DNA from 2 places in the Streptomyces sp. CA-210063 genome. Region 1 is predicted to be linked to the other one. Evidence: riboswitches for the same ligand, from Rfam matches in the RefSeq annotation. Region 1 holds a riboswitch; the other holds the start of a gene.
The links. A riboswitch is a leader RNA that binds a small molecule or an ion and turns the genes downstream of it on or off. The one in region 1 is predicted to bind glycine.
Positions count from the first base shown of each region.

Region 1 (15,450 bases):
GTGGCCCTGGGCACGGCCCTGGCCCGCCGCGGCGAGGCCCGCGCCGCCGTCGACGTCCTGCGCGGGCTGCGCGACGAACACCTGACGGGCCACCCGGACCTCATCCGCACGGTCCAGACCGCCTCCGCGCTGCTCGCCGACCACGACCAGGCCGTACGGCAGGAGGTGTACCGCTGGCTCCGCGAGAACGCCGAGCGCTCGCCCCAGCTGGTCGGCACCGCCGGACAGGCCCTCCTCGTCCGCTACGAGGCGACCGCCGGCCTCACCTCGGCGGCCTCGGCGATGCACCGCATCCGCGCCCTCCTCGCCCAGCCCGCCGACCCGCTCTCCGAGGTCTTCCTGCTGGGCACCGCCGCGGCCGTGGCCCAGTGGGCCGACCAACTGGACGAGGCCGAACGCCTGGTCCGGCGCGGTCTGACCGGCCAGCGCACCTCCCTCCTCCACCCCATGCATCTGGCCCTGCTCAACGTGCGCATCGACATCGCGGCCGCCCGCGGCGACCACGAGGAGGTCCTCGCCGAGGCCGAGGTGTCGCGCGCGGCCGGCGGCCGACCCGAGTCGGCCAACGCCCTGGCCCACGCGGTCATCGCCCTCGTGGAAACCGACCGGGCGGCGGAAGCGACCCGGCTGGCCGATGCCTTCGACATCCAACACGCCCACGACTCCTGGGAGTTGAACCGCTTCCTCTACGCCCGTGGCCTCCTCCGCGCCGCCACCGGCGACCCGGCGGCCGCCCTCGACGACTTCCTGGAATGCGGCCGCCGCCAGTCGGCCCGCGACGTCGCCAGCCCCGTCGTCACCCCCTGGCGCACCGCCGCCGCCCGATGCCACCTCGCCCTCGGCCGCCCCCACGAGGCCCTCGCCCTGGCCGAACAGGAACTCTCCCTCGCCACCGTCTGGAACACCCCCCGCGTCCTCGGCCGCGCCCTCAGCGTCCTCGGCACAGCGACAGGCGGCCGCCGAGGCCTGGAACTGGGGCACCGGGCAGTACGGGTCCTACGCCAGGGAGTCGACGGCGAACCGGAGGAGGCCGCCGCGGAGGGCGGAGCGCCGCGCGGGGGATCGACGGCGGAGGATGCGGTGCCGGACGGGGCATTGGCGGCAGCGGAGGGCGCGGTGCCGGAGGAGACGGCGGCGGCACAAGCGGGCCACCGGGCATCGGGCGCAGGGGCTGAGAGGGGAAGGGGGCAGAGGGTGCCGGGCGGAGAACCTGTCACGGGGGCGGGTCGCCGGATGCCGGGCCTGGGACCTGTGGCGGCGGAGGGTGGCCGGGTGCCGGGTGGGGAGTCTGTGCCGGGGATGGGTGGTCGGGTGTCGGGCGGAGGGTCTGTGGCGGTGGAGGGTGGCCGAGGGCCGGGCGGTGAGCCTGTGACGGGGACGGGCGGCCGGATGTCAGGTGGGGGATCTGCGGCGGTGGAGGGCGACCGGGTGTCGGGTGGGGAGTCTGTGCCGGCGGAGAGCGGCCGGGTGTCGGGTGGGGAGTCTGTGCCGGGGATGGGTGGCCGGGTGTCGGAAGGGGAGTCTGTGACGGGGGCGGGCGCCCCGATGCCCGGCGGGGGATCGATGGCGGCGGAGGACGCCCGGGTGCCGGGCGGAGGGCCAGTGGCGGCCGAGGGTGAGCCCGTGTCGGGCGGAGAGCCTGCGACGGCCATCGACGGCGGCCGGGCGCAGGGGCGAACACCCGCGAGGTTGACGGCCTTGCAGGGCTGGGCGCTGGGCGGAGGCCCTGTGAGGACTGTCGGTGGCTGGGCGGCCGGCGGCGGTTCCGCGCCGGGGATCGGTGGCCGGGCGGTGGCTGAGGCGCCGGACGAAGCCCGGATCGTGGCCGTGGGCGGGAAGCCGGTCGAGACGGAGTTGATCCCGGCGCTCGTCGCGCACGGGCGGGGGCTCGCCGCGGCAGGGGATCGGGCGCGGGCCCGTGACGCCTTCCGCGAGGCGGCCGAACGCGCCGAACGGCTGGGCGCGCTCCGCCTCCGCGCGGTCGCGGAGGCGGCCCTGCGCGAGGGCGGCGCCCGCCGCACGGCGACCGCCCTGACCGGCCCGGGCGCACTCACCGCCGGCGAGCGCCGCATCGCCGAACTCGCCGCACAGAGCCGTACGAACACCGAGATAGCCCAACTCCTCCACCTCGCCCGCCGCACCGTCGAGACCCACCTGACCAGCACCTACCGCAAGCTCGGCATCCGCCGCCGATCAGAACTCGGCGCGGCCCTCGCGAACACCGGCGAAGAGGCCGGATGACAGCCACCGGGCGAGGGTGAGGGGAGGGGGCGCCGAGGCCGTTGGTGCCCGGGCCATGTCCTCACACCCGCGCGCCGGAGGCGGCCGACGCACTCCATGACCGCACAGTCCGACCCGAATTCGCAGGCGGGTTCCTTGAACCCGAAGCCGCGCACGTGCGTAGAAAACCGGGAGCACCCACGCGTACGGGCCCGTACGGCCCGCATCGCCCATACCCACGCCCGTGCCGAGCCGACCCATCCGACCCATCCGACACAGTCGACCCATCCCACCCATGCGACCCATCCGAGGAGTACCCATGAGCGGCAGCCCGCGCCTGAACGACTGGCTCACGACACGACAACCCCTCGTCCTGGGCCTGTTCCGTATCGTCCTGGGCCTGCTCTTCGCCAGCGAGGGCGCCGCCACGGTCTTCGGTGTGCTGGACCGAAAGGCGAGCCCGGTGGGCGACTGGCCGTTCTGGTACGCCGGAGTGATCGAACTGGTCTGCGGCATTCTCCTGCTCCTCGGCGTCGCGACCCGAGGCACGGCATTCATCAGCTCGGGCATCATGGCGTTCGCCTATTTCACGGAACACCAGAAGGACGGCCTCTTTCCGCTCCAGAACGGCGGCCTCGCCCCGGTCCTCTTCTGCTGGGCCTTCCTGCTCCTGGTATTCACCGGCCCGGGCGCCCTGTCCTTGACAGGCTCGACCACCCGCGAAAGCGACACACGGCCCGGCGCCCATCGCGTCGGCGAGCAGTCTTCCTGAATCCACCTGCATTCATCGAGCCGACCAGGACCGGTCTCCGGTATCGCCACGCCCAGCAGTTCCGCCACGCGCTCCGTGCCGGTGCCGGCGGCGGTCAGCTCCTGCCAGGAGTCGCGGACGACGGCGCCCACCGGCCTGTTCCCTCAGCACTCGATGATGTTCACCGCGAGCCCGCCCCGGGCGGTCTCCTTGTACTTCACGCTCATGTCGGCGCCGGTGTCCTTCATGGTCTTGATGACCTTGTCGAGGGACACCTTGTGGGTGCCGTCGCCGCGCATGGCCATGCGGGCGGCGGTGACGGCCTTGACGGCGGCCATGCCGTTGCGTTCGATGCAGGGGATCTGGACGAGGCCGCCGACGGGGTCGCAGGTGAGGCCGAGGTTGTGTTCCATGCCGATCTCGGCGGCGTTCTCGACCTGTTCGGGGCTGCCGCCGAGGACCTCGGCGAGTGCGCCGGCAGCCATGGAGCAGGCGGAGCCGACCTCGCCCTGGCAGCCGACCTCGGCGCCGGAGATGGAGGCGTTCTCCTTGAAGAGCATGCCGATGGCGCCGGCGGCGAGGAGGAAGCGGACGACGCCGTCCTCGTCCGCGCCGGGGACGAAGTTGATGTAGTAGTGCAGGACGGCGGGGATGATGCCGGCCGCGCCGTTCGTCGGGGCCGTGACGACCCGGCCGCCGGCGGCGTTCTCCTCGTTCACGGCCATCGCGTAGAGCGTGATCCACTCCATGGAGCGGGCCAACGGGTCGCCCTCCGCCCGGAGTTGACGGGCCGACATGGCCGCGCGGCGGCGTACGCGCAGGCCGCCCGGCAGGATGCCCTCGCGGGACATGCCGCGTGAGACGCACGCCTGCATGACACGCCAGATGTCGAGGAGCCCGGAGCGGATCTCGTCCTCCGTGCGCCAGGACAGTTCGTTCTCCAGCATCAGCGCGGAGATCGACAGGCCCGTCTCCTTCGTCAGGCGCAGCAGCTCGTCGCCCGTGCGGAAGGGGTACTTGAGGGCCGTGTCGTCGAGTTTGATGCGGTCCGCGCCGACCGCGTCCTCGTCGACGACGAAGCCGCCGCCGACCGAGTAGTACGTCTTCGACAACAGCTCCGCGCCCTCGGCGTCGTACGCCCAGACCGTCATGCCGTTGGCGTGGTACGGCAGCGTCTCGCGGCGGTGCAGGACCAGGTCCCGGTCGAAGTCGAAGGGGATCTCGTGGTCGTCGAGGAGACGGATACGGCCCGACTCCCTGATCGACTCCACCCGGTCGTCGGCCGACCCGACGTCCACCGTGCGCGGTGAGGCGCCCTCCAGACCCAGGAGTACGGCCTTGGGGGTGCCGTGTCCGTGGCCGGTCGCGCCCAGGGAGCCGTACAGCTCGACGCGCACCGAGGCCACGCCCGTGAGCAGTTCCTCGTTCCGCAGCCGGCGGGCGAACATCCGGGCGGCGCGCATCGGACCGACGGTGTGGGAGCTGGACGGGCCGATGCCGATCGAGAACAGGTCGAAGACCGAGACGGCCACGGTGACTCCTCAGAACGGGGGAGGTTGTGCGGGGGGTTGGGGCACCGCGCTCACTGCCCAGTGTGCGCGGTGCCCCGGAAAAGCGGGACTACGTACCGATGAAGTCGGGGTTACTTCCCCAGCCCCGGGTACAGCGGGTGCTTGTCCGCCAGGGCCTTCACCCGGGTCTTCAGCGCTTCCGCGTCGTAGGACGGCTTGAGCGCCTCGGCGATGACGTCCGCGACCTCGGTGAAGTCCTCGGCGGTGAAGCCGCGGGTGGCGAGGGCGGGGGTACCGATCCGCAGACCGGACGTCACCATCGGGGGGCGCGGGTCGTTGGGGACGGCGTTGCGGTTGACGGTGATGCCGACCTGGTGGAGGCGGTCCTCCGCCTGCTGCCCGTCCAGTTCGGACTCGCGCAGGTCGACGAGGATGAGGTGGACGTCGGTGCCGCCGGACAGGACGTTGACGCCGGCTTCGCGGGCGTCGTCGGCCATCAGGCGTTCGGCGAGGATCTTCGCGCCCTCGACCGTACGGCGCTGACGCTCCTTGAACTCCTCGGAGGCCGCCACCTTGAAGGACACGGCCTTGGCGGCGATCACATGCTCCAGGGGGCCGCCCTGGAAGCCGGGGAACACCGACGAGTTGAGCTTCTTCGCGAAGTCCTTCTTGGCGAGGATGATGCCGCCGCGCGGTCCGCCGAGCGTCTTGTGGGTGGTGGAGGTGACGACGTCGGCGTGCTCGACGGGATTGGGGTGGATCCCTGCGGCGACCAGGCCCGCGAAGTGCGCCATGTCGACCCACAGGTAGGCCCCGACCTCGTCGGCGATCCGGCGGAACTCGGCGAAGTCCAGCTGGCGGGGGTACGCCGACCAGCCCGCGATGATCACCTTGGGCCGGTGCTCCTTGGCGAGCTTCTCCAGTTCGGCCATGTCGACGAGTCCGGTGGCGGTGTCGACGTGGTAGGCGATGACGTTGAACTGCTTGCCGGAGAAGTTCAGGCGCATGCCGTGGGTGAGGTGGCCGCCGTGGGCGAGGTCCAGGCCGAGGATGGTGTCGCCGGGCTGGGCGAGGGCGAAGAGGGCGGCCTGGTTGGCGGAGGCGCCGGAGTGGGGCTGGACGTTGGCGTATTCGGCGCCGAACAGGTCCTTCAGCCGGTCGATGGCGATCTGCTCGGCGACGTCGACGTGTTCGCAGCCGCCGTAGTAGCGGCGGCCGGGGTAGCCCTCGGCGTACTTGTTGGTCAGCACCGAGCCCTGGGCCTCCATGACCGCGAGCGGAGCGAAGTTCTCCGAGGCGATCATCTCCAGGGTCGACTGCTGGCGGTCCAGCTCGGCGTCGACGGCGGCGGCGACATCCGGGTCCAGCTCGTGCAGGGGCGTGTTCAGAAGCGACATGCGTACGACCTCGTGTTCTCAGCCGGCGGTGTGGGCGACGTACTCGTCGGCGGAGAGCAGATCGTCCGGCTCCTCCGCGACACGTACCTTGAACAGCCAGCCACCCTCGAACGGGGCGGTGTTCACCAGCGACGGGTCGTTGACGACGTCCTCGTTGATCTCGGTGACCTCACCGGAGACCGGCGAGTACAGGTCGCTGACCGACTTCGTGGACTCCAGCTCGCCGCAGGTCTCACCCGCGGTCACCGTGGAGCCCACCTCGGGGAGCTGGGCGTAGACGACATCGCCGAGCGCGTTCGCCGCGAACTCCGTGATGCCGACCGTCGAGACGCCGTCCTCGGCGACCGACAGCCACTCGTGCTCCTTGCTGTAGCGCAGCTGCTGGGGGTTGCTCATGGCCTGAATTCTCCTGTACGCGGGGGAGTGAGGATGAATGGGGGACTGCTGAAACCGCTGTTGAGCAGCACGTATGTGCCCAGCGTCACCTCTGTCGAACGACATCGAACGCCTATGCGGGCAAACACCTATGAAGGTGTCACTTCCGCCGCTTGTAGAACGGCAGCGCCACGACCTCGTACGGCTCGTGGCTGCCCCGGATGTCCACGCCCACACCGGCGGTGCCCGGCGCCGCGTGCGCGGCGTCGACGTACGCCATGGCGATCGGCCTGCCCAGGGTGGGGGAGGGCGCGCCGGAGGTGACCTCGCCGATCACCTTGCCGTCCGCGACGACCGGGTACCCGGCGCGCGGCACCCGGCGGCCCTCGGCGACCAGCCCGACGAGGACGCGCGGAGGAGCCGACGCGGCGCGCTCGGCGGCCGCCGCCAGCGCCGTACGCCCGACGAAGTCGCCCTCCTTCTCGAACTTCACGACCCGCCCGAGCCCGGCGTCGAAGGGCGTCAGCGCGGTGGACAGCTCGTGCCCGTACAGCGGCATCCCCGCCTCCAGGCGCAGCGTGTCCCGGCAGGACAGCCCACAGGGCACCAGACCGACGCCCTCGCCCGCCTTCGTCAGCGCCTGCCACAGGTCGACGGCGTGCTCCGGCTTCACGAACAGCTCGAAGCCGTCCTCGCCGGTGTACCCGGTGCGCGCGATCAGCGCGGGGACCCCGGCGACCGTGCCGGGCAGCCCCGCGTAGTACCTCAGACCGTCGAGATCGGCGTCGGTCAGCGCTTCGACGATCCCCGGCGACTCGGGGCCCTGCACGGCGATCAGCGCGTACGCGTCCCGGTCGTCCCGCACCTCGGCGTCGAACCCGGCGGAACGCTCGACGAGCGCGTCCAGCACCACCTGGGCGTTGGAGGCGTTCGCGACGACCAGGTACGAGGTCTCCGCCAGCCGGTAGACGATCAGGTCGTCGAGGATGCCGCCGTCCTCGCGGCAGATCATGGTGTAGCGGGCGCGGCCCGTCTTCACACCGCCGATGTCGCCGACCAGCGCGTAATCCAGCAGCGCGGCCGCCTGCGGGCCCCCGACGGTGATCTCCCCCATGTGGGAGAGGTCGAAGAGGCCGGCCCCGGTGCGTACGGCGTTGTGCTCGTCGCGTTCGGAGCCGTAGCGCAGGGGCATGTCCCAGCCTGCGAAATCGGTCATCGTCGCACCGAGCGAGCGATGCAGGGCATCGAGCGCGGTTCGGCGCGGTCCGGCGGTCGGGCTAGTGCTCATCGGTTCTGCTCCCAGGGCATGACGGGCGAGGTCGTTCCTCCCCATCTGTCATCGGAACCTGAGAGGTTCACCACGACCGTACGTACTGGTGGTCGTGGTTTGCACCGTGGGTGGAGCCGCCCTCCGCGGAAGAGGTACGGCCCGCTTTTCAGATGTGCCTCGCCCGCGCGGTATGTGGGCCTGAGAGATTCAAGGGAGGGACTTGCTCCTTCGGCGCCCCAGCGAGACTGCTGGGAGCTCTCCCGCGCGGATTCAAGCGGCCGGTATGCAGTTGGCGCGCACATCATCGCACGCATCGACCGGGCGCGGCAGGGGGACCTTTCACACGTGGGGGACAAGGAAACACAGACGGACACAGCGGTCCGTAGCACTCTTGTGGCAGGACGAGGACTGAACCAGGAGGGATCGGGCATTACCTTTTCTTTACGGTCTGTGGGGATGGGACCTCCATACCCCCTGGGGAGGACGATCACGTGAACAGGACCACGGCGTACGCGACGACCTCGGGCATCGCGGTGCCCAAGCAGCCCGTCGCACCGGCCGGGGAGGCGTGCGGCCCGTTCCCGAGGGCGGTAGTCCGCGACCTCAGGCAGCGTGCCGGACGGAGTCCCCACGGGCTGTCCTTCGGACCGGCCGACCTGGTGGTGGTCACCGGGCTCCCGGGCAGCGGAAAATCGACGCTGATGCGGCGGGCGGTGCCCGGCGTCCGCATCGACTCCCAGGACACCCGCGACCGCTTCGACGCGCGCTTCGCCCGCCATCTGCCGTACGCGGTCTACCGGCCGTTCGTGCGCATCGCCCACTACGCGGGGCTGCGGCGGGCGCTGCGCACCGGCGAGGGCATCGTCGTGCACGACTGCGGGACGCAGGCGTGGGTCCGGGGATGGCTGGCGCGGGAGGCGCGCCGGCGGGGCGGCACGCTGCATCTGCTGCTGCTCGACGTCACCCCTGGTGAGGCCAGGGACGGGCAGCGGGAGCGGGGGCGCGGAGTGTCCCGGTACGCCTTCGCCCGGCATCGCAGTGCCATGGCTCGGCTGCTGCGGGCGGTGGAGACGGGGAGGCTTCCGCAGGGGTGCGGGGCGGCGGTGCTCATCGACCGGGCCGCGGCGGATGTCTTGAAGCGGATCGACTTCGTGGGGTGAGATTCCGGGAGGGCTCGGGGGCGCTGCGCGTTGCGGGCTGCGGGCCGTGTCGGGTTGCTCGCGCCCACGCGGCGGAGCCGCATATTCATACAGCCCCGCGCTCCTGAAGGGGCGCGCCCCTGGCCCGGAGCAATTAAGGTGCAGCTACAACAGCATCACGGAGCAAAGCGGTAGGCAGCAGATGGACTTCCCGGCGGACTTTCCGGCACAGGCGCACCCCCATGGGCACGGCGGGTGGCCCGGCAATGAGCTGGAGGAGGTGCTGTCCGCGTCCCTCGGGGTGCCCCAGGCGGGGGCGCGGATCGTGGAGGTGCTGGCCCGCAGCTTCGTATGGGTGCCGCTGCCGGAGGGCGGCGGTCCGCAGAGCGGTCAGCTGGATCTGCCCACGATGGAGTTCGACGGCCAGGCGTACGTGCCGGTCTTCAGCTCCGAGGAGCAGTTCCGCCAGGTCGTCGGCAACCACATGTCGTACACGATCGCGCCGGCCGTCGAGTTCGCTCGCGGCCTGCCCCCGCAGATCGGCCTCGCCCTGAACCCGGACGGTGTCGTGGGCATCCCGCTGCCGCCACCCGCCGTGGCCGAGCTGTGCCGGGCCGGACGGACCCCGCTGGACGGATCGGCGAACGGCGCCCGGGTCCGGCTGTACGAGCCGGACTGGCAGGACGACCCGGTGGACTTCCTCGCCGCGGCCTCCGCCGAGTTCGCCGAAACCGGAGTGGTCCTCTCCGCCCGCCGCTGCCTCGCCGCCGTCGAGACCGCCGACCCCGTGATGTTCATCGGCGTCGAACTGGGCTCCTGGGAAGCCGACCGCACCCTCCCCCTCGCCGCCCTCGGCCGGGCCCTGACCAAGACCCCCGTCCCCTGGCCGGTCAACATGGTCTTCCTGGACGTCGCCCAGGACCCGGTGGCCGACTGGCTCCGCGAAAAGGTCCGCCCTTTTTATCAACAGGGCTACTGACCAGCTTCTTTCAGGGGCGCGGGGAACTGCGCGATCAGCCACGATGGCGCCGCACCCCGCAACGCACGACAACCCCCGAGCCCTGACCGGCTCAACCCGCACACCACCTAAGCTGTTTCTATAACCAGGGTCCAACAGGGAAGGGCGGCCAACGTGAGCGCGAGCGGCATCGCCACCGGCCAGGTCGAGCACATGCTGCGCCAGGTGACGCCCGGGCGCTACGACGCCTACGAGGCGCTGCTGCGTGCCCTCGCCAACCCGTCCTCCGGCCAGATCTGGATGCTGCTCTGGCACGGCCAGGCAGGCTCCCCGGACGCCCAGTACGGGAACATGGAGGTCGACGGGTTCAACTACGCCCCGTGTGTGACCTCCGCCCAGGAGCTCTCCGCCAGCGGCTGGAACCGCAGTTACGAGGTGGTCGACGGCCTCGACGTGGCCCGCACCCTCTACTCCGACCACTACGGCCTGTGGCTCAACCCGCACGCGCCGGGCGGCGGCGTCGGCATCCCCTGGCTCGATCTGCGCCGGATCGCCACGGGCCTGGAGCGGCAGCCCGCCGGCCCGCTCCGGCTGTCCGAGCCGGCCATCGAGATCCCGCAGTTCTACGCCCTGCTGACACAGAACGCCCACCGCACCACGGCCGTGCGCTCGCTGCGCCGCGCCTGGGTGCAGCCCGCCCTCGGCGCGCCGTACCTGGCCATCGGCCTCGACGTGTACGACACCTCGCCACCCGCCGTCGACTCGGTGCGCGCGATGATGCAGCAGTCCATCGGCGCGGTCCCGGACGGCCTGCCCGTCTCCACCGTCGCCATGTCCGACGAGTACGACCCCGTCGCCATGTGGCTCCGCGCCGCCGCCCGCCCCTTCTACGACCGCGAGGCCCACGCGGCCCCGGCCCAGGCCCCGGCGGCGGGCGGGTACGGGTATCCGGGCGGCTACTGAGCCGCCGTACTCCCCGCAAGTCGCCGGAAGACCTCGCCGGCCGCGCGGCACGGCAGAAGTCCAGGCCCCGGTCCGTCCGGGGCCTGAGTCGTATGCGGCGGCCGTTGCCACCGCTCAACAGAGCGTCACGTCCGGATAACGGAACCTCGCTGGCCACATCACGGTTGCGCATACATTCGCCGTCGGGTCTGGTGCCTGATCGCGCGACCGTTGAAGACTCCCCCAGAGCGATGGGGGGATCGGGCGAACACGCTGTTCATACGGTGAAGTTCGGTGCCGTACCTCCTCCCCTCCCGAACGGCTCGTTCCGACACCGGCGTTGGCACGGGCCGTGGATACCAAGCAGTAGCAACAGAGCAAGAGAGCAGCACTGGTGACGGACCGTACCGCAGACCCGGGCGGCCGCCAGGCACAGTCGGCAACCACCGGCACGGGCAAGCACGAGGGACGATGACCGCACCCATAGAGACGACCGGATCACAGGCAGAGGCGCAGCCCGAAGCCGTGCTGGCAGGGGTCGAGGCCAAGAAGATCGAGGGCCGTTCGCTCGGCCAGATCGCCTGGACCCGCTTCAAGCGCGACAAGGTGGCGGTCGCCGGCGGCGTCGTGGTCGTCCTGCTGATCCTGATCGCGGCCCTCTCCCGGCCGCTGCAGTCGATGCTGGGGCTCGACCCCAACGCCTTCAACCAGGATCTGATCGACCCCAACACCTCCCTCCCCAAGGGCGACTTCGGCGGGATGAGCTGGGACCACCCGCTCGGTGTCGAGCCGAAGTTCGGCCGCGACATCCTCGCCCGCATCCTGGAGGGCTCCTGGGTCTCCCTGGTCGTGGCCTTCGGCGCGACGATCCTGTCCAACGCCATCGGAGTGGTGCTCGGCCTCGTCGCCGGCTACTACGGCGGCCGGGTCGACACGATCGTGAGCCGGCTGATGGACACCTTCCTGGCGTTCCCGCTGCTGCTCTTCGCCATCGCCATCTCCGCGACGCTGCAGGGCGGTGCCTTCGGTCTCGAAGGACTGCCGCTGCACATCTCGGTGCTCATCTTCGTCATCGGTTTCTTCAACTGGCCGTACATGGGACGCATCGTGCGCGGTCAGACCCTGGCGCTGCGCGAGCGGGAGTTCATCGACGCCTCGCGGGGGATGGGGGCCGGCGGCCCGTACGTCCTCTTCAAGGAGCTACTGCCCAACCTCGTCGCGCCGATCATCGTCTACTCGACCCTGCTCATCCCGACGAACATCATCTTCGAGGCGTCGCTCAGCTTCCTCGGCGTCGGGATCCAGCCGCCGCAGGCCTCCTGGGGCGGAATGCTCAACCAGGCGGTCGACTTCTTCGAGGTCGACCCGCAGTACATGATCGTTCCCGGCCTCGCGATCTTCATCACGGTGCTGGCCTTCAACCTCCTCGGTGACGGCCTCCGGGACGCCCTCGACCCCCGCAGCCGCTGACGTCTGCGACCGCGGCCCGGTTGTGGCCCGAAGTCCCACTCAACTGTCCAACTACGAAGGGGAAACCGACCATCATGCGAAGGTCAGCAATGGCCGCTGTCGCGGTTGTCAGCAGCGCCGGTCTGCTGCTGTCCGCCTGCAGCAAGGCGGAAGACGGCACGGACACCCCCAAGGGCGCCGGCGCCAACGCCGCGACCAAGGGTGTCGTCAACGAGTCGACGGAGAAGGGCGGCACGGTCACCTACGCCAGCTCCGACGCCCCCGAGTCCCTCGACCCGGGCAACATGTACTACGCGTACGGCTTCAACTTCAGCCGCCTCTACGCGCGTCCGCTCATGACGTTCAAGCCCGGCGCGGGCGAGGCGGGCAACGAGCTCGTCCCGGACCTGGCGGAGAGCGCGGGCACCCCCAGCGACGGCGGCAAGACCTGGACGTACAAGATCCGGCAGGGCGTCAAGTACGAGGACGGCACCGCCGTCACCTCGAAGGACGTCAAGTACGCCGTGGAGCGCTCGAACTTCGCGCGTGACGTGCTCTCCCTCGGCCCCAACTACTTCCAGCAGATGCTGGACGACCCGGACAAGTACAAGGGCCCCTACGCGGACAAGAGCGACAAGGGCATCGCGTCCATCGAGACCCCGGACGACCACACCGTCGTCTTCAAGCTGAACAAGGCGTTCTCGGAGTTCGACTACCTGGCGAGCATGCCGCAGACGGCTCCGGTGCCGAAGGCCAAGGACACCGGCGTCGACTACACCAAGAAGGTCGTCTCCACCGGCTCGTACAAGTTCGAGAAGTACGAGGAGGGCAAGCAGATCGTCCTCGTCCGCAACACGGAGTGGGACGCCAAGACGGACCCGCTGCGCAAGCAGTACCCGGACAAGATCGTGGTGAACCTCAAGGTCAACAAGGCCACCATCGACAAGGACGTCATGTCCGGCGACACCATGATCGACATCCAGGGCACCGGTGTCGACGCCCAGACGCAGGCCCAGGTCCTCAAGGACAAGGACCAGATGGCCAACACGGACAACGCGCTCGGCGGCCGTCTCGTCTACACGGCGATCAACACCAAGGTCGCGCCGTTCGACAACGTCGACTGCCGCAAGGCCGTGCAGTACGCGATCGACAAGGTCGCCGTGCAGACCGCCATGGGCGGCCCGATCCGCGGTGACATCGCCTCCACCGTCCTGCCCACCGACGTCACGGGCTACGAGAAGGCCGACACGTACGCCACCCCGGACAGCAAGGGTGACGCCACCAAGGCCAAGGAACACCTGAAGGCATGCGGCAAGGAGGGCGGCTTCAAGACCTCCATCTCCGCCCGCACCGACCGTCAGGGCGAGGTCGACGCGGCCACCGCGATCGTCGAGGCGCTGAAGAAGGTCGGCATCGAGGCCGACATCAAGCAGTACCCGTCGGGCAAGTACTTCTCCGACTACGCGGGTGTGCCGGCGTTCAACAAGAAGAACAACATCGGCCTCATCATGATGCAGTGGGGTGCCGACTGGCCCACCGGCTACGGCTTCCTGCAGCAGATCGTGCACGGCAAGGCCATCGGCCAGTCCGGCAACACCAACCTGTCCGAGCTGGACGACCCCGCGATCAACAAGCTGCTCGACGAGGCGATCGGCAACACCGACGAGGCCGCCCGCACCGCGGCGTACACCGAGGTCGACAAGAAGGTCATGGAGCAGGCCGCCATCGTGCCGCTGACCTACTTCAAGGTCCTGCTGTACCGCTCGCCGTACGCCACCAACCTGGTGTCGTCCTCGGCCTTCAGCGGTCAGTACGACTACCTCAACGTCGGTACCAAGGAAAAGAAGTAGCCCCGGAAGGCAGGTGAAGGCATTGGCGCCCGCGGGAGACACCACCCGCGGGCGCCGGCGCCGGTCCTCGTGATCTCGTACATCATCCGCCGGACGATCGCGGCGGTGATCCTGCTGCTCGTCGTCACCGCGGTCACCTTCGGCATCTTCTTCATCCTGCCGAAGCTCGCCGGACAGACCGTCGACCAGCTGGCACAGCAGTACATCGGCAAGAACCCCACGCCCGAGGACATCGCGGCGGTCAAGCGCAACCTCGGCCTGGACCAGCCGGTCTACGAGCAGTACTGGAACTTCCTCAAGGGGATCGTCTCCGGTGCCACGTACGACCTCGGTCCCACCACGGTCCGCTGCGACGCCCCCTGCTTCGGCTACTCCTTCAAGGACCACCTGGAGGTCTGGCCGCAGCTCACCAGCCGGCTGCCGGTGACCATCTCGCTCGCCTCCGGCGCCGCCGTGCTGTGGCTGCTGGGCGGTATCACGGCCGGCGTCATCTCCGCCCTGAAGCCCGGCTCGTTCTTCGACCGGGCCGCGATGGGCGTGGCGCTCGCGGGCGTCTCCCTGCCCATGTTCTTCACCGGACAGCTGGCCCTGCTGCTGTTCAGCTACCAGCTGGAGATCTTCGGCAGGACGTACGTCCCCTTCACCGAGAACCCCTCGCAGTGGGCCAACACCCTCTTCCTGCCCTGGTGTTCGCTGGCGCTCCTCTACTCGGCCATCTACGCCCGGCTCACCCGCTCGGGCATGCTGGAGACGATGAACGAGGACTACATCCGCACCGCGCGGGCCAAGGGTCTGCGCGAGCGCAACGTGGTCGTGAAGCACGGTCTGCGCGCCGCGCTGACCCCGTTGGTGACGGTCTTCGGCATGGATGTCGGTCTGCTCCTCGGCGGTGCCCTCATCACCGAGACCGTGTTCTCCCTGCACGGCATCGGCGAGTACGCGGTCCAGTCGATCAGCGCCAACGACCTGCCCCCGATCCTCGGGGTGACCCTGCTCGCGGCGTTCTTCGTCGTCTTCATGAACCTTGTGGTGGACCTGCTGTACGCCACGATCGACCCGCGGGTGAGGCTCTCGTGACCGAACTGTCCAAGACCGGGGCCGCCGTCGGCGAGCCCGCACGCGCCGGGGACGCCCCCGAGGCGTTCCTCGAAGTGCGTGACCTCAAGGTGCACTTCCCCACCGACGACGGTCTGGTCAAGTCCGTCGACGGCCTCTCCTTCCAGCTGGAGAAGGGCAAGACCCTCGGCATCGTGGGCGAGTCCGGCTCCGGCAAGTCGGTGACCTCGCTGGCGATCATGGGCCTGCACCGGCTGGGCGCGCGCGGCAAGAACGTCCAGGTGTCCGGCGAGATCTGGCTGGACGGCAAGGAACTGGTCGGCGCCGACCCCGAAGAGGTGCGCCGGCTGCGCGGCCGCGAGATGGCGATGATCTTCCAGGATCCGCTGTCCGCGATGCACCCGTACTACAAGGTCGGCAACCAGATCGTCGAGGCGTACCGCGTCCACCACGACGTCAGCAAGAAGGTGGCCCGCAAGCGCGCCGTCGAACTCCTCGACCGCGTCGGCATCCCGGAGCCCGACAAGCGGGT
Region 1 covers NZ_CP102512.1:3,033,686-3,049,135, reverse strand. Annotated here, with positions in the region: gene JIX56_RS12990 (AAA family ATPase) at 1-2,241, shown strand, start outside; gene JIX56_RS12985 (DoxX family protein) at 2,540-2,992, shown strand; gene JIX56_RS12980 (L-serine ammonia-lyase) at 3,136-4,503, opposite strand; gene glyA (serine hydroxymethyltransferase) at 4,614-5,879, opposite strand; gene gcvH (glycine cleavage system protein GcvH) at 5,898-6,275, opposite strand; gene gcvT (glycine cleavage system aminomethyltransferase GcvT) at 6,415-7,542, opposite strand; glycine riboswitch at 7,578-7,700, opposite strand; glycine riboswitch at 7,701-7,797, opposite strand; gene JIX56_RS12960 (ATP-binding protein) at 8,016-8,684, shown strand; gene JIX56_RS12955 (enhanced serine sensitivity protein SseB) at 8,866-9,642, shown strand; gene JIX56_RS12950 (enhanced serine sensitivity protein SseB C-terminal domain-containing protein) at 9,796-10,584, shown strand; gene JIX56_RS12945 (ABC transporter permease) at 11,035-12,033, shown strand; gene JIX56_RS12940 (ABC transporter substrate-binding protein) at 12,108-13,862, shown strand; gene JIX56_RS12935 (ABC transporter permease) at 13,932-14,939, shown strand; gene JIX56_RS12930 (ABC transporter ATP-binding protein) at 14,936-15,450, shown strand, end outside.

Region 2 (15,450 bases), 5.9 Mb from region 1:
GCTCGACGAGTGGTCGGCGGTCGTGGACAGCGCCGGCCGCTGAACCACCCCGCACGCGCGCGTGCCGGACAAGTGCCCCCAACGGGGTCTGTCCGGCACGCCGGTGGGGCCATTCGGAGGTAGGGGCCGCGACGTGCGACGATGTGCGGCATGCCGCAGCAGTCCCCCGTTCGGAGCACACCCGCGCGCCCGTCGCGTCCGGACGCCTCCATGTCGCTGCTCACCAACGTCATGGACCACAGCCTCGACGACGGATACGCCGAGGCTGCCGCGCGTAAGAAGGCCGCGGGCACCGAGGGCATGCCGAAGACGGTGAGGGCCAAGCTGGGGCTGGCGGTCGGTCTGGTGCTCGCCGCCCTGGTGGTGACCGTGGGTGCGGCGCAGGCGCGGGTAAGTGCGCCCGTCGTCGCCAAGGAGCGGGAGGAGCTCATCGACCGCATCCAGCGGGAGACCGTGGCCGCGGACGAGCTGGAGGACTCCGTCGACGAGCTTCGTGACGACGTGAGCGCACGGCAGCGGAAGGCGCTCAAGGACAACGGCGGCAGTGACACGAACGACCTGGTGGGCATCCTGTCGGGCGCCGTCGAGGTGCATGGTCCCGGGGTGCGGCTCGTCGTCAACGACTCCAAGGGCGCCAGCCAAGGCGGTGACGGGGATCCGCGCGAGACGTCCGGGTTCTCGGACACCGGTCGGGTGCGCGACCGGGACATGCAGCGGGTCGTCAACGGGCTGTGGGGGTCGGGCGCCGAGGCCATCTCGATCAACGGGCAGCGGCTCACCGCACTGTCGGCGATCAGGGCCGCGGGCGACGCGATACTGGTCGACAACAAGCCACTGGCACCGCCCTACACGGTCCTCGCGGTGGGGAACGGGCAGCGGCTGAGCACCAGGTTCCAGAACAGCCCCGACGGGCTGTATCTGCACGCCCTCCAGGAGAACTTCGGTATCCGGACGAGCATCTCCGTCGAGGACGACATCACGGTGCCGGCCGCGCCGAGCGTGATCGTACGAACAGCAGAACCGAGCACAGAGAAGGGCACATCGTGATCGCCGTACTGGGCCTCGTCCTCGGAGTCGTGGCCGGACTGTTGGTCCGGCCCGAGGTACCGGCGGTGGTCGAGCCGTACCTCCCCATCGCCGTGGTGGCGGCACTGGACGCCGTCTTCGGTGGTCTGCGCGCGATGCTGGACGGCATCTTCGACGACAAGGTCTTCGTGGTGTCGTTCCTGTCGAACGTGGTCGTGGCCGCCCTGATCGTCTTCCTCGGTGACAAGTTGGGCGTCGGCGCCCAGCTGTCCACGGGTGTCGTGGTCGTCCTCGGTATCCGTATCTTCTCCAACGCCGCGGCGATCCGTCGGCACGTGTTCCGGGCGTGAGGCCGATGAGTGAGCGGGACGAGACGCCGAGGCCGAATCCGGGCGGGGGACAGGACGGCACACCGACGACCCGGCTGCGCCGGGAACTCCCCCAGGAGATGCCCTCCGTGGCTGCCGAGGAGCCGCGGGAGGTCCCGCAGGAGGAGCGGGACAAGCTGACCGGGCGGCAGCGGCTGGCGCAGGGGCTCTGGCCACCGCGCTTCACCCGCGCCCAACTCATCGTGGCCCTCCTGCTGTTCGGCCTCGGGTTCGGGCTGGCCATCCAGGTGGCCTCCACCAACGACGACAGCGCGCTGCGTGGGGCGCGTCAGGAAGATCTCGTACGCATCCTCGATGAACTGGATGACCGTACACAGCGTCTGGAGGAGGAGAAGCAGGGTCTCGAGGATCAGCGCACCGAGCTGGAGAACAGCTCGGACCAGGCCGAGGAGGCACGCAAGCAGACGGTCGAGAAGGAACGGCAACTCGGCATTCTGGCGGGCACCGTGGCGGCGCAGGGACCCGGCATCACACTGACGATCAACGACACGAAGGGGACGGTCCAGGCGGACATGTTGCTCGACGCGATCCAGGAGCTGCGCGCGGCCGGCGCGGAGGCGATCCAGGTGAACGGCGTACGGGTCGTCGCCAGCACCTTCCTGACCGACTCCGGCGACGGAATCAGCGTCGACGGGAACAAGATCACCCAGCCCTTTCGTTTCAAGGTCATCGGTAACCCGCAGGACCTCGAGCCCGCACTGAACATCCCCGGAGGTGTGGTGCAGACACTGGAGAAGGAGCAGGCCACGGTGACCGTGCAGCGGGCGGACAAGATCGTCGTGGACGCCTTGCGGGCGGCGAAGCGGCCTGACTACGCTCGGTCGTCCTCCCAGTGAACCGCAGGTGCATGGGCGCCGTCAGGCGAGGGCATGAGGTTGCGGGGGGTCGGCGCACCGAATGGGTGGTGCGTGGTGGAAACTGTCTGGTGGATACGGACGTTGTGAGGTTGTCCGGGTCGGCCGGTGTGTTCAGTCAGGGTTCGTCCTGCCCCACGGGCGGGTCTGTTTCGGTCAAGGGGAATCGCCCGTGAAGTTGTTTGCGAAGTTGTTCGGCAAGAGCGCGCGAGAGGGCAGCGACAATGCGACCGCCCGCCATCGCGCGCAGCCTTCGGAAGCGGAGGGGCAGGGCGGTGAGCGCCCGCTGTACCGGGACCAGGTCACTGGTCCGGGAGGTGACATTTCCGGAGGTCAGGGCGCGCCGTCTGTTGACCCTGCCCAGTCGGGCCGCATAGGTTTCGGGGAACCGTCAACCTCAGGTACGGGTGGAGAGTTTGCCTCCGACCCGTATGCGTCCAATGCCCCGGCGGGGCAGCCGCGGCAGGAGGATCCGTCGATGTCGGCCCTGGTGTGTACGAGGTGCGGTAACCGCAACGCGGAGAACAGCCGCTTCTGCTCGAACTGCGGTGCTCCGCTGCGGGCCGGCGCGGCCCCCGAGCGTCCGTCCGAGACGACCTCCACGATCTCCATCTCGGGCCTGGAGGCCTACGACTCCGAGGTCACCGGCCAGACCCAGCTGCCCGCGCTCTCTCCCGAGGCCCAGGCCGCGGTCGACGCGCTGCCGCTCGGCTCGGCGCTCCTGGTCGTGCGCCGTGGCCCGAACGCGGGCAGCCGCTTCCTGCTCGACGGCGATCTGACCACGGCCGGCCGCCACCCGCAGAGCGACATCTTCCTGGACGACGTGACCGTGTCGCGCCGCCATGTGGAGTTCCGCCGCGGTCAGGACGGCTCGTTCACGGTCGCCGACGTCGGCAGCCTGAACGGCACGTACGTCAACCGTGAGCGGATCGACCAGGTCGCGCTGCACAACGGTGACGAGGTGCAGATCGGCAAGTACCGGCTGGTCTTCTACGCGAGCCAGCGGGGCTACTGACCCTCCCCCGGACTGCGTCCGGGGGGACCCCCAGGGAAGGTCCATGCTTCGAACAACGAGCGGTGGTGCCGACCATGGCACCGCCGCCGCGGACAGTGGCCTGATGAGCATCGGCGCGGTGCTGAACGCGTTGCGTGAGGAGTTCCCCGAGGTAACCATCTCCAAGATCCGCTTCCTGGAGTCGGAGGGGCTCATCGAGCCGCAGCGAACCCCCTCGGGGTATCGCAAGTTCAGTGCCGATGACGTCGAGCGTCTCGGACACGTCCTGAGGATGCAGCGGGACCACTATCTGCCGCTCAAGGTGATTCGTGAGTACCTGGACGCCCTGGAGCGCGGCGAGGACGTACGTCTGCCGTCGGTGGGGCGCCAGCGTGACGTCGGTGACGGAGAGCGGCTGAGCGAGCTCTTCGGGGAGTCCGAGGAGCCCACCGCCGCCCGGATCGGGCGCACCGAGCTCGTCGCCGGCGCCGGGATCGACGAGGAGCGGCTGGCCGAGTGGGAGTCGTACGGGCTCGTGGCCCCGTTGCCGGACGGGTCGTTCGACGCCGAGGCCCTCACGGTCGCCACGCTTGTGGTGGAACTGGGGCGATTCGGTATCGAACCCCGGCATCTGAGGGTGATGCGGGCCGCCGCCGACCGAGAGGCGGGGCTCGTGGAGCAGGTCGTGGCGCCCCTGCGCCGCCATCGTAATCCGCAGACCAGGGCGCATGCGGAGGACCGTACGAGGGAGCTGGCGGGGCTCACGGTCAAGCTGCACGCCGCGCTGGTGCAGAGCGCGCTGGGCGTGCGTCTGCGCTGAGGAGAGGTGTTCGCCCGTGGCGGATCGGTCGGCCGATCTGTGCTCGACTACCCAAACATCCCGAGCACGGCCTAGGGTTGCTGTGTGAACGAGCTCGATGTCGTAGGTGTCCGGGTCGAAATGCCCTCCAACCAACCGATCGTGCTCCTGCGCGAAGTGGGAGGCGACCGTTACCTCCCCATCTGGATCGGGCCGGGGGAGGCGACGGCGATCGCTTTCGCCCAGCAGGGCATGGCCCCCGCGCGACCGCTGACCCACGACCTGTTCAAGGACGTGCTGGAGGCCGTCGGCCAGGAGCTCACGGAAGTGCGCATCACCGACCTGCGTGAGGGTGTTTTCTACGCGGAGCTGGTGTTCGCCAGCGGAGTCGAGGTGAGTGCCCGGCCGTCCGACGCCATAGCGCTGGCGCTGCGTACCGGGACGCCGATCTTCGGTAGTGACGGGGTGCTCGACGACGCGGGTATCGCGATCCCGGACGAGCAGGAGGACGAGGTCGAGAAGTTCCGCGAGTTCCTCGACCAGATCTCGCCCGAGGATTTCGGAACGAACAGTCAGTGAGGCCGGGCGGGCGGTCGTACGGGCCTGTGGGACCTTGACACCGTCTGTCGCCGCCCAAGGCAGGCCTGCGGTTTCGGAACTCAGGACCTCGTGGGTTGCCGGGTTCGCGTCGTGGTGGCCGAGTGCCGTCGCGGCGGACGAGACGGATCCCAAGTGCTACCGGCGGGAGACCGACGCGAAAGGCGGGGGTGGTCGGTACACAGGTCCCGTGCGCCCGCCGCGCGGCTCAGGCGGGTCCGCCGTAGAGCATTCGGCTAGCCTTTCCCCGGGGAAGGGCACGCGAAACCACTCTCAGGGTGATTATCACTCGGCGTGGCGAGTGCGGCGGTCGTTGACGCACCCCGGGTGGCTGCCTACCGTCGAGAAGGCAGGTCAAGGACGGAGGTCGGCGTGAGAAGCAGCGGCGACGGTACGGCTGGGGGTGCCCCCGGACGCAGGCTGGGGGAGAACGGCCCGTACCCGCTTCACGGCAGCGCGGCCGGTCACGTCCCGCAGCGGCCCACGACCGTGCAGGACAACGCGGAGGCGGCGTCCGAGCCGCACGACAGCGTCGGCTACCGCGGCCCCACCGCGTGTGCGGCCGCCGGCATCACCTATCGGCAACTCGACTACTGGGCCCGCACCGGTCTCGTGGAGCCGAGCGTGCGGCCCGCCCATGGCTCGGGGACGCAGCGGCTCTACAGCTTCCGGGACGTCGTCGTCCTGAAGATCGTGAAACGGTTCCTCGACACGGGAGTATCGCTCCAGAACATCCGCACCGCCGTCCAGCACCTTCGGGAGCGGGGCTTCAGCGATCTGGAGCGGATGACGCTGATGAGCGACGGGGCGACGGTCTACGAGTGCACGTCGCCCGACGAGGTCCACGCACTGCTCCAAGGCGGCCAGGGGATCTTCGGGATCGCCGTGGGGGTCGTCTGGCGTGATGTGGAAAGCGCTCTCTCGCAACTGCACGGGGAGCGGGTCGACACGGGGGAGACGCTCGTGGGCCACAATCCGGCGGACGAGCTGGCGCGGCGGCGGAACCGGGCGGTCTGAGAGCTGTCGCCGTTGCTCCCTTGCGGCGGTTCGGAGTGCGGTCTGCTCTCGGAGCCGGTTGTGCAGCATCGCCGTGGCCTGCCGAGCCGGTCGGCCAGGGCATTGTCAGTGGCGTAGGGCAGCATCGGAGATGTGAGAACCGCGCCCACGATCCTGCATCTCGACATGGATGCCTTCTACGCCTCGGCGGAGCAGGCGTCCAAGCCGAGCCTGCGGGGGAAAGCGGTTGTCGTGGGCGGGCTCGGGCCGCGTGGAGTGGTCGCTACCGCCTCGTACGAGGCGCGGGTCTTCGGGGTGCACTCGGCGATGCCGATGGCGCAGGCGCGTCGGCTCGCACCGAACGCCGCGTATCTCACGCCGCGCTTCACGTTCTACCGGGCGATCAGTGATCAGGTCATGGGGCTGTTGCGTGGCCTGTCGCCGCTGGTGGAGCCGCTGAGCCTGGACGAGGCGTTCGTGGACCTGGAGGCGGGGGGCACGGCCTCGGACGAGGAGTCGGCACGGCTGGCGGGGATCCGGTTGCGTGCGGACATACGGGCGGTGACCGGGCTGACGGGATCCGTGGGGCTCGCGGCCTCCAAGATGCTCGCGAAGATCGCCTCCGAGCAGGCCAAGCCGGACGGGCTGGTCCTGATCGAGCCCGGAACCGAGCGGGCGTTGTTGGGGCCGATGTCCGTGCGGATCCTGCCGGGGGTGGGGCCGGCGACCGGGGATCATCTGCGGCGTGCCGGGATCACCACGGTCGAGGAGATCGTGGAGGCGGGTGAGGACGAGGTCGTACGGCTGCTGGGGAAGGCCCATGGGCACGGGCTGTACGCGATGGCGCTGGCGCGTGACGACCGGGCGGTGGTGGCCGAGCGGGACACGAAGTCGGTGTCGGTGGAGGACACGTACGACGTGGACATCCATGACCGGGTGCGGGTTCGGATGGAGGTGCAGCGGCTCGCGGATCGGTGTGTGCGGAGGTTGCGGGGGGCGGGGCTGTCGGGGCGGACGATCGTGTTGAAGGTGCGGCGGTACGACTTTTCGACGTTGACCCGGTCCGAGACGTTGCGGGGGCCTACGGACGACCCCGGGGTGGTGCGGGAGGCCGCGGGGCGGTTGCTGGAGGCCGTGGACACGACCGGTGGGGTGCGGTTGCTCGGGGTGGGGGTGAGTGGGCTCGCCGACTACACGCAGGAGGACCTGTTCGCGCAGGCGGCGGGGGAGCCGGATCTTGTGGAGGAGGAGACGGTGGGTGCGCAGGTGCCTGTGGTGGAGGCGAGTGCGGCTGGTGAGCGGCAGTGGAGGGCCGGGCATGACGTGCGCCATGCCGAGTACGGGCACGGGTGGGTGCAGGGGAGTGGGCTGGGGCGGGTGACTGTGCGGTTCGAGACGCCGGGTGACGTGGGGCCTGGGCGGGTGCGGACCTTCAGGACGGACGATCCCGGGCTGGAGCCGACGGAGCCGTTGCCGTTGGTGCCGGGTGGTGCGCGGGGCTGAGGTCGTTGGGGGACCGCCGGGCTGCGCCGTTGGGGTTGAGCGCCGTTGGGGCGGGATGAAGGAGGGCGGCGAGATTAAGCGGGGGAGGAGAGGCGGGAGGAGGCAAGGGGAGGTGGAGGGAGGTATGGGGCGGAGGAGACGTGGGCGAGGTGGAGGGAAGTACGGGGCGCGAAGAGACGCGGGGAAGGCGGAGGGAGGTACGCGGTGGGAGGAGCGTGAGGGTTCCGGTGTTGGTTGAGGGTGTGTGCTGTGCGGCTTGGGCCTTTGGGGTGGGGTCCTTGGTGAGGGAGTTGCCTGGGCTCTCGGTCAGGGCTCGTCCTGGCCTGCCACGTTGCCGAAGTCGTGGTCCAGGGGTGGGGGAGGGGCTGTGTCCAGGCCGTAGTGGTGGTAGAGCTGGAGTTCTTGTTCGGGGGAGAGGTGGCGGCCTACACCGAAGTCGGGGGCGTCCTTGATGAGGGCGCGGTCGAAGGGGACGCGGAGGGTGCCTTCGACGAGTTCGCTGAGCTCCAGGGGGACGAAGGCGTCGCGGCCGAAGAGGCCCATGCGTATCGCGGCCCACTCGGGGATGCCGGTCGCGTCGTCGAGATAGACCTCGTCGACGGTGCCGATCTTGGTGCCCTTGCGGTCGAACGCCTTGCGGCCGATCAGGTTGCGCGGATCGATGTCGGTCTGCACGGGCCCTCCATGTGGTCGCAGAGGAGTCGCAAATCGTCCCTCACCCTACGAAAAGGCACTTTGGGGAAGGCGGCCACTCGAAGACTCGTGCGGGGCTCGCGCTGATACGCTGGCAGCGGCTGCTGATCCCGTGCGGGAGAGTCCTCCGGACACCATTCGGAGGCGCCGAAGGAGCAAATCCTCCCCGGAATCTCTCAGGCTCACGTACCGCACGGACGAGGTCACTCTGGAAAGCAGGGCGGGTGTCACGGCTTCCGCTCTCACCGACGGTGAAAACCGGTTCGTACCAGGACCGGTGAAGCTCTCAGGTTGAGATGACAGAGGGGGAGGCCGTCCGGGCACCCCTGCCGTGGTGCCCCTCGAAGGTCGTGTCAGACCAGGAGGCCTCCGCAATGACCGCCCATCGCATTCCGCTCTCGGAGCTCGAACAGGGAATCCCCTTCGAACGGCGCCATATCGGACCGGACGCCGAGGCCCGGGCCAAGATGCTCGCGCACGTCGGATACGGCTCGCTCGACGAGCTGACCGCCGCCGCGGTCCCGGCTGTGATCAGGAACGCCGAGGCGCTGGACCTGCCGGGCGCGCGTACCGAGGCCGAGGTCCTCGCCGAGTTGCGTTCTCTCGCGGACCGCAACCAGGTGCTCGGCTCGATGATCGGGCTCGGGTACTACGGGACGTTCACGCCGCCGGTGATTCTGCGGAATGTGATGGAGAACCCGGCCTGGTACACGGCTTACACGCCTTACCAGCCCGAGATCTCCCAGGGACGGCTCGAAGCCCTGCTCAATTTCCAGACCACGGTCGCCGATCTCACCGGGCTGCCCACCTCAGGAGCCTCGCTGCTCGACGAGGGCACCGCCGCCGCCGAGGCCATGGCGCTGTCCCGGCGCATGGGGAAGAACAAGAAGGGCCTCTTCCTCGTCGACGCGGACGCGCTGCCGCAGACCATCGCCGTGATCGAGACCCGTGCCGAGCCGACCGGGGTCGAGGTCGTCGTCGCCGACCTCAGCGCCGGGATCCCGGCCGACCTCGCCGAGCGTGAGATCAACGGCGTGCTGCTCCAGTACCCGGGCGCCTCCGGCGTCGTACGCGACCTCAAGCCCGTCATCGAGCAGGCGCACGAGCTTGGTGCGCTCGTCACCGTCGCCGCCGATCTGCTGGCTCTCACGCTGCTGGCCTCGCCCGGCCAGCTGGGCGCCGACATCGCGGTGGGGACGACGCAGCGGTTCGGTGTGCCGATGGGCTTCGGAGGGCCGCACGCCGGATACATGGCTGTGCGGGAGAAGTTCGCGCGCAGCCTGCCCGGACGGCTCGTAGGGGTCTCCGTGGACGCGGACGGACACAAGGCGTATCGGCTCGCCCTGCAGACGCGGGAGCAGCACATCCGCCGGGAGAAGGCGACCAGCAACATCTGTACGGCTCAGGTGCTGCTCGCGGTGATGGCCGGGATGTACGCCGTCTACCACGGCCCGGAGGGGCTGCGGACCATCGCCCGGCGTACGCATCGGTACGCCACCGTGCTCGCCGCCGGTCTCGCGGCCGGGGGGATCGAGGTCGTCCACGGCGCGTACTTCGACACGCTCACCGTGCGGGTGCCGGGGCGGGCCGGCGAGGTCGTGGCGGCCGCGCGGGAACATGGCGTGAACCTGCACCTCGTGGACGCCGACCTGGTGTCGATCTCCTGCGACGAGACCACGACGCGGGCGCAGCTGGGTGCCGTATGGACCGCGTTCGGGGTGGAGGGGGACGTCGAGGCCCTCGACGCCGCCGCCGCGGACACGCTGCCGGAGGCGCTGCTGCGCTCCGACGAGTACCTCACGCATCCGGTGTTCCACGAGTACCGCTCAGAGACCGCGATGCTGCGCTACCTGCGCCGGCTCGCCGACCGCGACTACGCGCTGGACCGGGGCATGATCCCGCTGGGCTCCTGCACCATGAAGCTCAACGCGACCACCGAGATGGAGCCGGTGACGTGGCCGGAGTTCGGGCAGCTGCACCCGTTCGCGCCCGCAGGGCAGGCGCAGGGGTACCTCACGCTCATCCGTGAGCTGGAGGAGCAGCTGGCGGAGGCCACCGGGTACGACAAGGTGTCGTTGCAGCCGAACGCGGGCTCGCAGGGTGAGCTGGCCGGGCTGCTGGCCGTACGCGGATACCACCGCGCCAACGGCGACGAGCAGCGGACCGTGTGCCTCATCCCGTCCTCCGCGCACGGCACCAACGCGGCGAGCGCCGTGATGGCGGGCATGAAGGTCGTCGTCGTGAAGACCGCCGAGGACGGCGAGATCGACGTCGAGGACCTGCGGGCGAAGATCGAGCAGTACCGCGACGAGCTGTCCGTGCTGATGATCACGTACCCGTCGACGCATGGTGTGTTCGAGGAGCACGTGGCCGACATCTGCGCGCAGGTGCACGACGCGGGCGGTCAGGTGTACGTCGACGGTGCCAACCTCAACGCGCTGGTGGGTCTCGCCAAGCCCGGGCACTTCGGCGGTGACGTCTCCCATCTGAACCTGCACAAGACGTTCTGCATCCCGCACGGCGGCGGCGGGCCGGGCGTCGGTCCGGTGGCGGTGCGCGAGCACCTGGCGCCGTATCTGCCGAACCACCCGCTGCAGCCCGCGGCCGGCCCGGAGACGGGTGTGGGGCCGATCTCGGCGGCGCCGTGGGGCTCGGCGGGCATCCTGCCGATCTCGTGGGCGTACGTCCGGCTCATGGGCGGTGAGGGGCTCAAGCGGGCCACGCAGGTGGCGGTGCTCAGTGCCAACTACATCGCCAAGCGGCTGGAGCCGCACTACCCCGTGCTGTACACCGGCCCGGGCGGGCTCGTCGCCCACGAGTGCATCATCGATCTGCGGCCGCTGGCCAAGTCGACGGGGGTGAGCGTCGACGACATCGCCAAGCGGCTGATCGACTACGGCTTCCACGCGCCGACGATGTCGTTCCCGGTGGCCGGGACGCTGATGATCGAGCCGACCGAGTCCGAGGACCTGACCGAGCTGGACCGGTTCTGCGAGGCGATGATCGCGATCCGCGCGGAGATCGAGAGGGTCGGCTCCGGTGAGTGGCCCGCGGACGACAATCCGCTGCGGAACGCGCCGCACACCGCGGCCGCGCTCGGCGGGGAGTGGGAGCACGCGTACACGCGCGAGGAGGCCGTCTTCCCGGCCGGGGTCTCGCCCGCCGACAAGTACTGGCCGCCGGTGCGCCGCATCGACCAGGCCTTCGGGGACCGGAACCTGGTCTGTTCCTGCCCGCCGCTGGACGCCTACGAAGAGTAGTCAACCGCTGATACGCGTCGGGGCCGGTTCGGAGAGTGCGTCTCCGGCCGGCCCCTCGTCTGTCCGGGCGGACGTCCTGTGCGGGGACGCTCGCCCTGTGCGCACGTCAGTGCGGCTCAGACGGCTGTCATCACCGTGCCCATCGGGCGGTGCGGGGCGATGATCTGGCCGTCCGGCAGGAGCTCACCGGTGTCCTCGAAGAGCAGAACGCCGTTGCAGAGCAGGCTCCATCCCTGCTCCGGGTGGTGCGCCACGAGTCGGGCGCCTTCCCGGTCGGCGGATTCGGCAGTCGGGCACAGTGGCTGGTGCTGGCACATGGTTGTGGGGATCTTTCGGTTTGTCGTGTGATCTGAGATGGCTGTTTTGTCTGTCCCGCGGCGTGAAGCCTCGTTCATGGCCGCCCCCCGTTGATAAATCGGTCCGGTCCCAGTGTTGCCCCACGGGCGTCAATCCGCAGGGATTTCGCAGCACCGCTTCTCACAGGTTGATGACGCATCGCCCGCGCGGACGGTTCATCCCAACTGCGCTGTCCCTTCGGGTGGTTCGCGATGGTCGTCCGGGGCTGGTCCGGAGGCGGAAGGACGTGCGAATAGCTCGCATGAGCGTATTGGTGCGCGAAAGAGCGGGAATTCCCGGTAACGGGAAACAAGTGCCCCGCCACCGGGATATCGGCGGCGGGGCACGAGCGGTACGAAGGGTGAGGCGGCTCTGGACTCAGGCGGGCGATCCCAGGAGCGGGGCGGGCGTCAGCCGGGTGGTCAGTACCGGGAGGAGCTCGGCGGCCCGGTGCGGGCGGTGGGCGGCGATGCCGGGTGGTGCGGGCGCCAGCGGGACCAACAGGTCGGTCGGTGCCGGGTGGCCGGTGGCGGCGTCGGCGGTGGGGTCGGCGTGCAGCCAGAGCGTGAGCATGTACAGCTCGGGCACCGACAGCAGGCGTGGCTGGTAGGGCTGCTGCATGGCCTCCGCCTGGCGCAGGGCGCGCTCGGTGGAGGCGATGTACGGGCCCTCGAAGAAGTGGGAGAACACCCATCCGTCGGGGGTCAGCCGGGTCTCGGCGGCGGCCACGGCGCGGTCGCCGCAGCGGATCAGGAACCGCCATCCGGTGAGCCGGGCGGTGCCCGTGCCCTCGGGGGTGATCCGGTCGAGTACGTGGACGGGCAGCGGGAGTTCGGGTGTGGCGGGGCCTTGGGCGTTCTTCAGGGAAGGGGTTCGCGCCTCGTGGACGGCGGTGGGAGAACCGAGTGCCGTGAGGACGGTGCGCAGGGCGGGCGCGGGAGCCGGGGGGACATGCAGCGGCATGGTGGGTCGCCTCTCAATTCGACAGGCACGGTGGCGCGAGGGCGGGGGCGGACGGCGCTGTCAGCTCTCGTGGATCGGAGAGACGGGTGCCCGGGGTCCGGGTGCGTGGGTAGGGTCCGCCGCGCGTGGCCTGACGGCAGGACCGAGGACCGCGAGTGCCGACTCTCAGCCTCGTTTGCGGAGTTTATACGACACGTGTTCACACGAGGTTTCGTCTAGCCGTTCCGTATATGAAGAGCAAGGCGGTATCCGGTCGCCGGAACATGGGCATCACCCCGCTTTTCCGTGGGGGTGTGTCGGTGACCTCGGATTACCGCCGCGTAGCGGACGGCCGGTTCTCGTCGGCGCTTTTCACGAAAGCACAACGGACAGAAAGCGCATGCTCATTCATGCCCACTGAATGTGCCAGAAGCACACCGAGTGAATAAGCTCGGAGGTGACCGGACTCAGCCTAGCGGGCGCAGGTCGGGCGCGGGACGTTATCGGCGGCTCTGCCGGGGCATCATCATCCGTGGACCTGGGACAGCAGTGGCCGGCTCGTCGGCCTGCCCATCCAAGGAGGGACACCTAGATGGGAGAGAAGGTCGTGGCGGGGCCGTTCGGCCTCTCCGATCGCCAGCAGTACCGCGACAAGCTGCGGCAGTGCCTGGCGGGACTGGCGCGGCTGCTGGAGGAGAAGCGGTTCGATCGCCCCAAGAACCTGATGGGTGTGGAGATCGAGCTGAACCTCGTCGACGGCGACGGTCTGCCGAGAATGATGAATGCGCAAGTACTTGAGCGCATTGCGAGCCGAGACTTCCAAACAGAACTCGCCATGTTCAATCTGGAAGTCAACATAGCTCCACATCGGCTGGGTGGGCGGGTATTCGACCAGCTTTCCGAGGAGCTGCGCACGTCCCTCGCCTATGCCGACCGGAAAGCGATCGAGGTGGGCGCGGGTATCGTGATGATCGGCATTCTGCCCACGCTCGATCGTGATGACCTGGTCTCCTCGAACCTCTCCGCGGGCGACCGCTACACCCTGCTGAACGATCAGATCGTCGCCGCCCGGGGCGAGGATTTCACGCTCGACATCGACGGGGTGGAGCGGCTCGTCTGCACCTCGAAGTCGATCGCGCCCGAAGCCGCCTGCACCTCCGTGCAGTTGCACCTCCAGGTCACGCCGGGCCGGTTCGCCGATGTGTGGAACGCGGCGCAGGCGGTCGCCGCGGCGCAGGTCGCCATCGGCGCCAACTCACCGTTCCTGTTCGGGCACGAGCTGTGGCGCGAGTCGCGGCCGCCGCTGTTCCAGCAGTCCACGGACACCCGGCCGCCCGAGCTCCAGGCCCAGGGCGTGCGGCCGCGCACCTGGTTCGGGGAGCGGTGGATCTCCTCGGCGTACGACCTCTTCGAGGAGAACCTGCGCTTCTTCCCGGCGCTGCTGCCCATCTGTGACGACGAGGATCCGATCGGCGTCCTCGACGCGGGCGGCATTCCCTCACTCGCCGAACTCAGCCTCCACAACGGCACGATCTACCGCTGGAACCGGCCCGTCTACGGCATCGCCGACGGAGTCCCGCATCTGCGCGTGGAGAACCGGGTCCTGCCCGCCGGGCCGACCATCACGGACGTGATCGCCAACGCCGCCTTCTACTACGGGGTCGTACGCGCCCTCGCCGAGGAGTCGCGGCCCGTGTGGACGCGGCTGCCGTTCGAGGCGGCCGCCGCCAACTTCGACGAGGCGTGCCGGCACGGCATCGAGGCCCGGTTGCAGTGGCCGCGCGGGCGCTACGGCGGGCTGGGACCGGTGGACGCGGTGAACCTCGTACGGGACGAGCTGTTGCCGCTCGCCGAGGCGGGGCTGGACGCGTGGGGTGTCGAGCCGGTCGACCGGGACTTCTACCTCGGGGTGATCGAGGAGCGCTGTCGGCGCCGGGTCAACGGGGCGTCCTGGCAGGTGGAAACGTTCCACCAGGCTCTGGCCAAGGGCATCGACCGGGATGGCGCGCTCGCCGCCACGACGCGGCGGTACTGCGAGCTGATGCACTCCGGGGAGCCGGTCCACAGCTGGCCGGTCGGGCTGCCCGAGCCGGTGCCGCTGGGCTGAGGAGCCCTGAAGGTACGCCGCCGGAAGGTTCCGGACCGTCGCGGGTGATGATGGACCCTCGGCGGGGCCGGACAACTGGAGGCGTGGGTGCAGGGGCAGGCGGAGTCGGTGGGGGATGCGGTGCCGCGGGAGCGGCCGAGCCGGCGGATTCTGAGGGACGAGACACTCCTCGTGCTCGGGCTCTCGCTCGGCGCGAGCGGGGTGTCCGCGCTGATCAGCTTCGTCGGATCGGTCACCAAGCCGGGCGGGCTGAAGGACCAGGCGGCCACCATGAACGCCTCGGCCGCGCCCGGTCGGCCCTGGCTCGACCTCGCGTGGCAGCTCTTCGGGATCACGACCGCCCTGGTGCCCGTCGTCCTGGTGGCGCACTTCCTGCTGCGTGAGGGCGCGGGGCTGCGCACGCTCGGGTTCGACCGGACCAAGCCATGGCCCGACCTCGGCCGGGGCGCGGCGATCGCCGCGGTGATCGGCAGCACCGGCATCGCCTTCTACCTGGCGGCCCGCGGCCTCGGATTCAACCTCACGGTGGTGCCGGAGGCGCTGCCCGAGGTGTGGTGGAAGTACCCCGTGCTGATCCTCTCCGCGATCCAGAACGCGGTCCTCGAAGAGGTCATCGTGGTCGCGTATCTGCTCCGCCGGCTCCAGCAGCTGGGCTGGTCACCGGGGAGCGCGCTCGCCGCCAGCTCGGTGCTGCGCGGCTCGTACCACCTCTACCAGGGCATCGGCGGCTTCATCGGCAACATGGTGATGGGCGTGGTCTTCGTCTATCTGTACCGGCGGTGGGGGCGAGTGGGGCCGCTCGTGGTGGCCCACTCGCTGCTCGACATCGGGGCGTTCGTGGGGTACGCGCTGCTGGCGGGGAAGGTGGGCTGGCTGCCCACGGCGTGAGCCCGGCGTTGCCTACGGCGTGAGCCCGGCGTTGCCTACGGTGTGAGCCCGGTGTTGCCTACGGTG
Region 2 covers NZ_CP102512.1:8,897,545-8,912,994, forward strand. Annotated here, with positions in the region: gene JIX56_RS38880 (mannose-1-phosphate guanyltransferase) at 1-43, shown strand, start outside; gene JIX56_RS38885 (DUF881 domain-containing protein) at 142-1,047, shown strand; gene JIX56_RS38890 (small basic family protein) at 1,044-1,376, shown strand; gene JIX56_RS38895 (DUF881 domain-containing protein) at 1,382-2,251, shown strand; gene JIX56_RS38900 (FHA domain-containing protein) at 2,313-3,284, shown strand; gene ftsR (transcriptional regulator FtsR) at 3,328-4,083, shown strand; gene JIX56_RS38910 (bifunctional nuclease family protein) at 4,168-4,641, shown strand; gene JIX56_RS38915 (MerR family transcriptional regulator) at 5,032-5,676, shown strand; gene JIX56_RS38920 (DNA polymerase IV) at 5,809-7,158, shown strand; gene JIX56_RS38925 (PRC-barrel domain-containing protein) at 7,465-7,833, opposite strand; glycine riboswitch at 7,957-8,053, shown strand; gene gcvP (aminomethyl-transferring glycine dehydrogenase) at 8,226-11,111, shown strand; gene JIX56_RS38935 (DUF5999 family protein) at 11,228-11,428, opposite strand; gene JIX56_RS38940 (hypothetical protein) at 11,826-12,410, opposite strand; gene JIX56_RS38945 (glutamate--cysteine ligase) at 12,982-14,496, shown strand; gene JIX56_RS38950 (CPBP family intramembrane glutamic endopeptidase) at 14,584-15,384, shown strand.
Region 2: it holds a riboswitch for glycine, as region 1 does, so the genes downstream of both, gcvP (aminomethyl-transferring glycine dehydrogenase) here and gcvT (glycine cleavage system aminomethyltransferase GcvT) in region 1, are expected to answer to the same signal.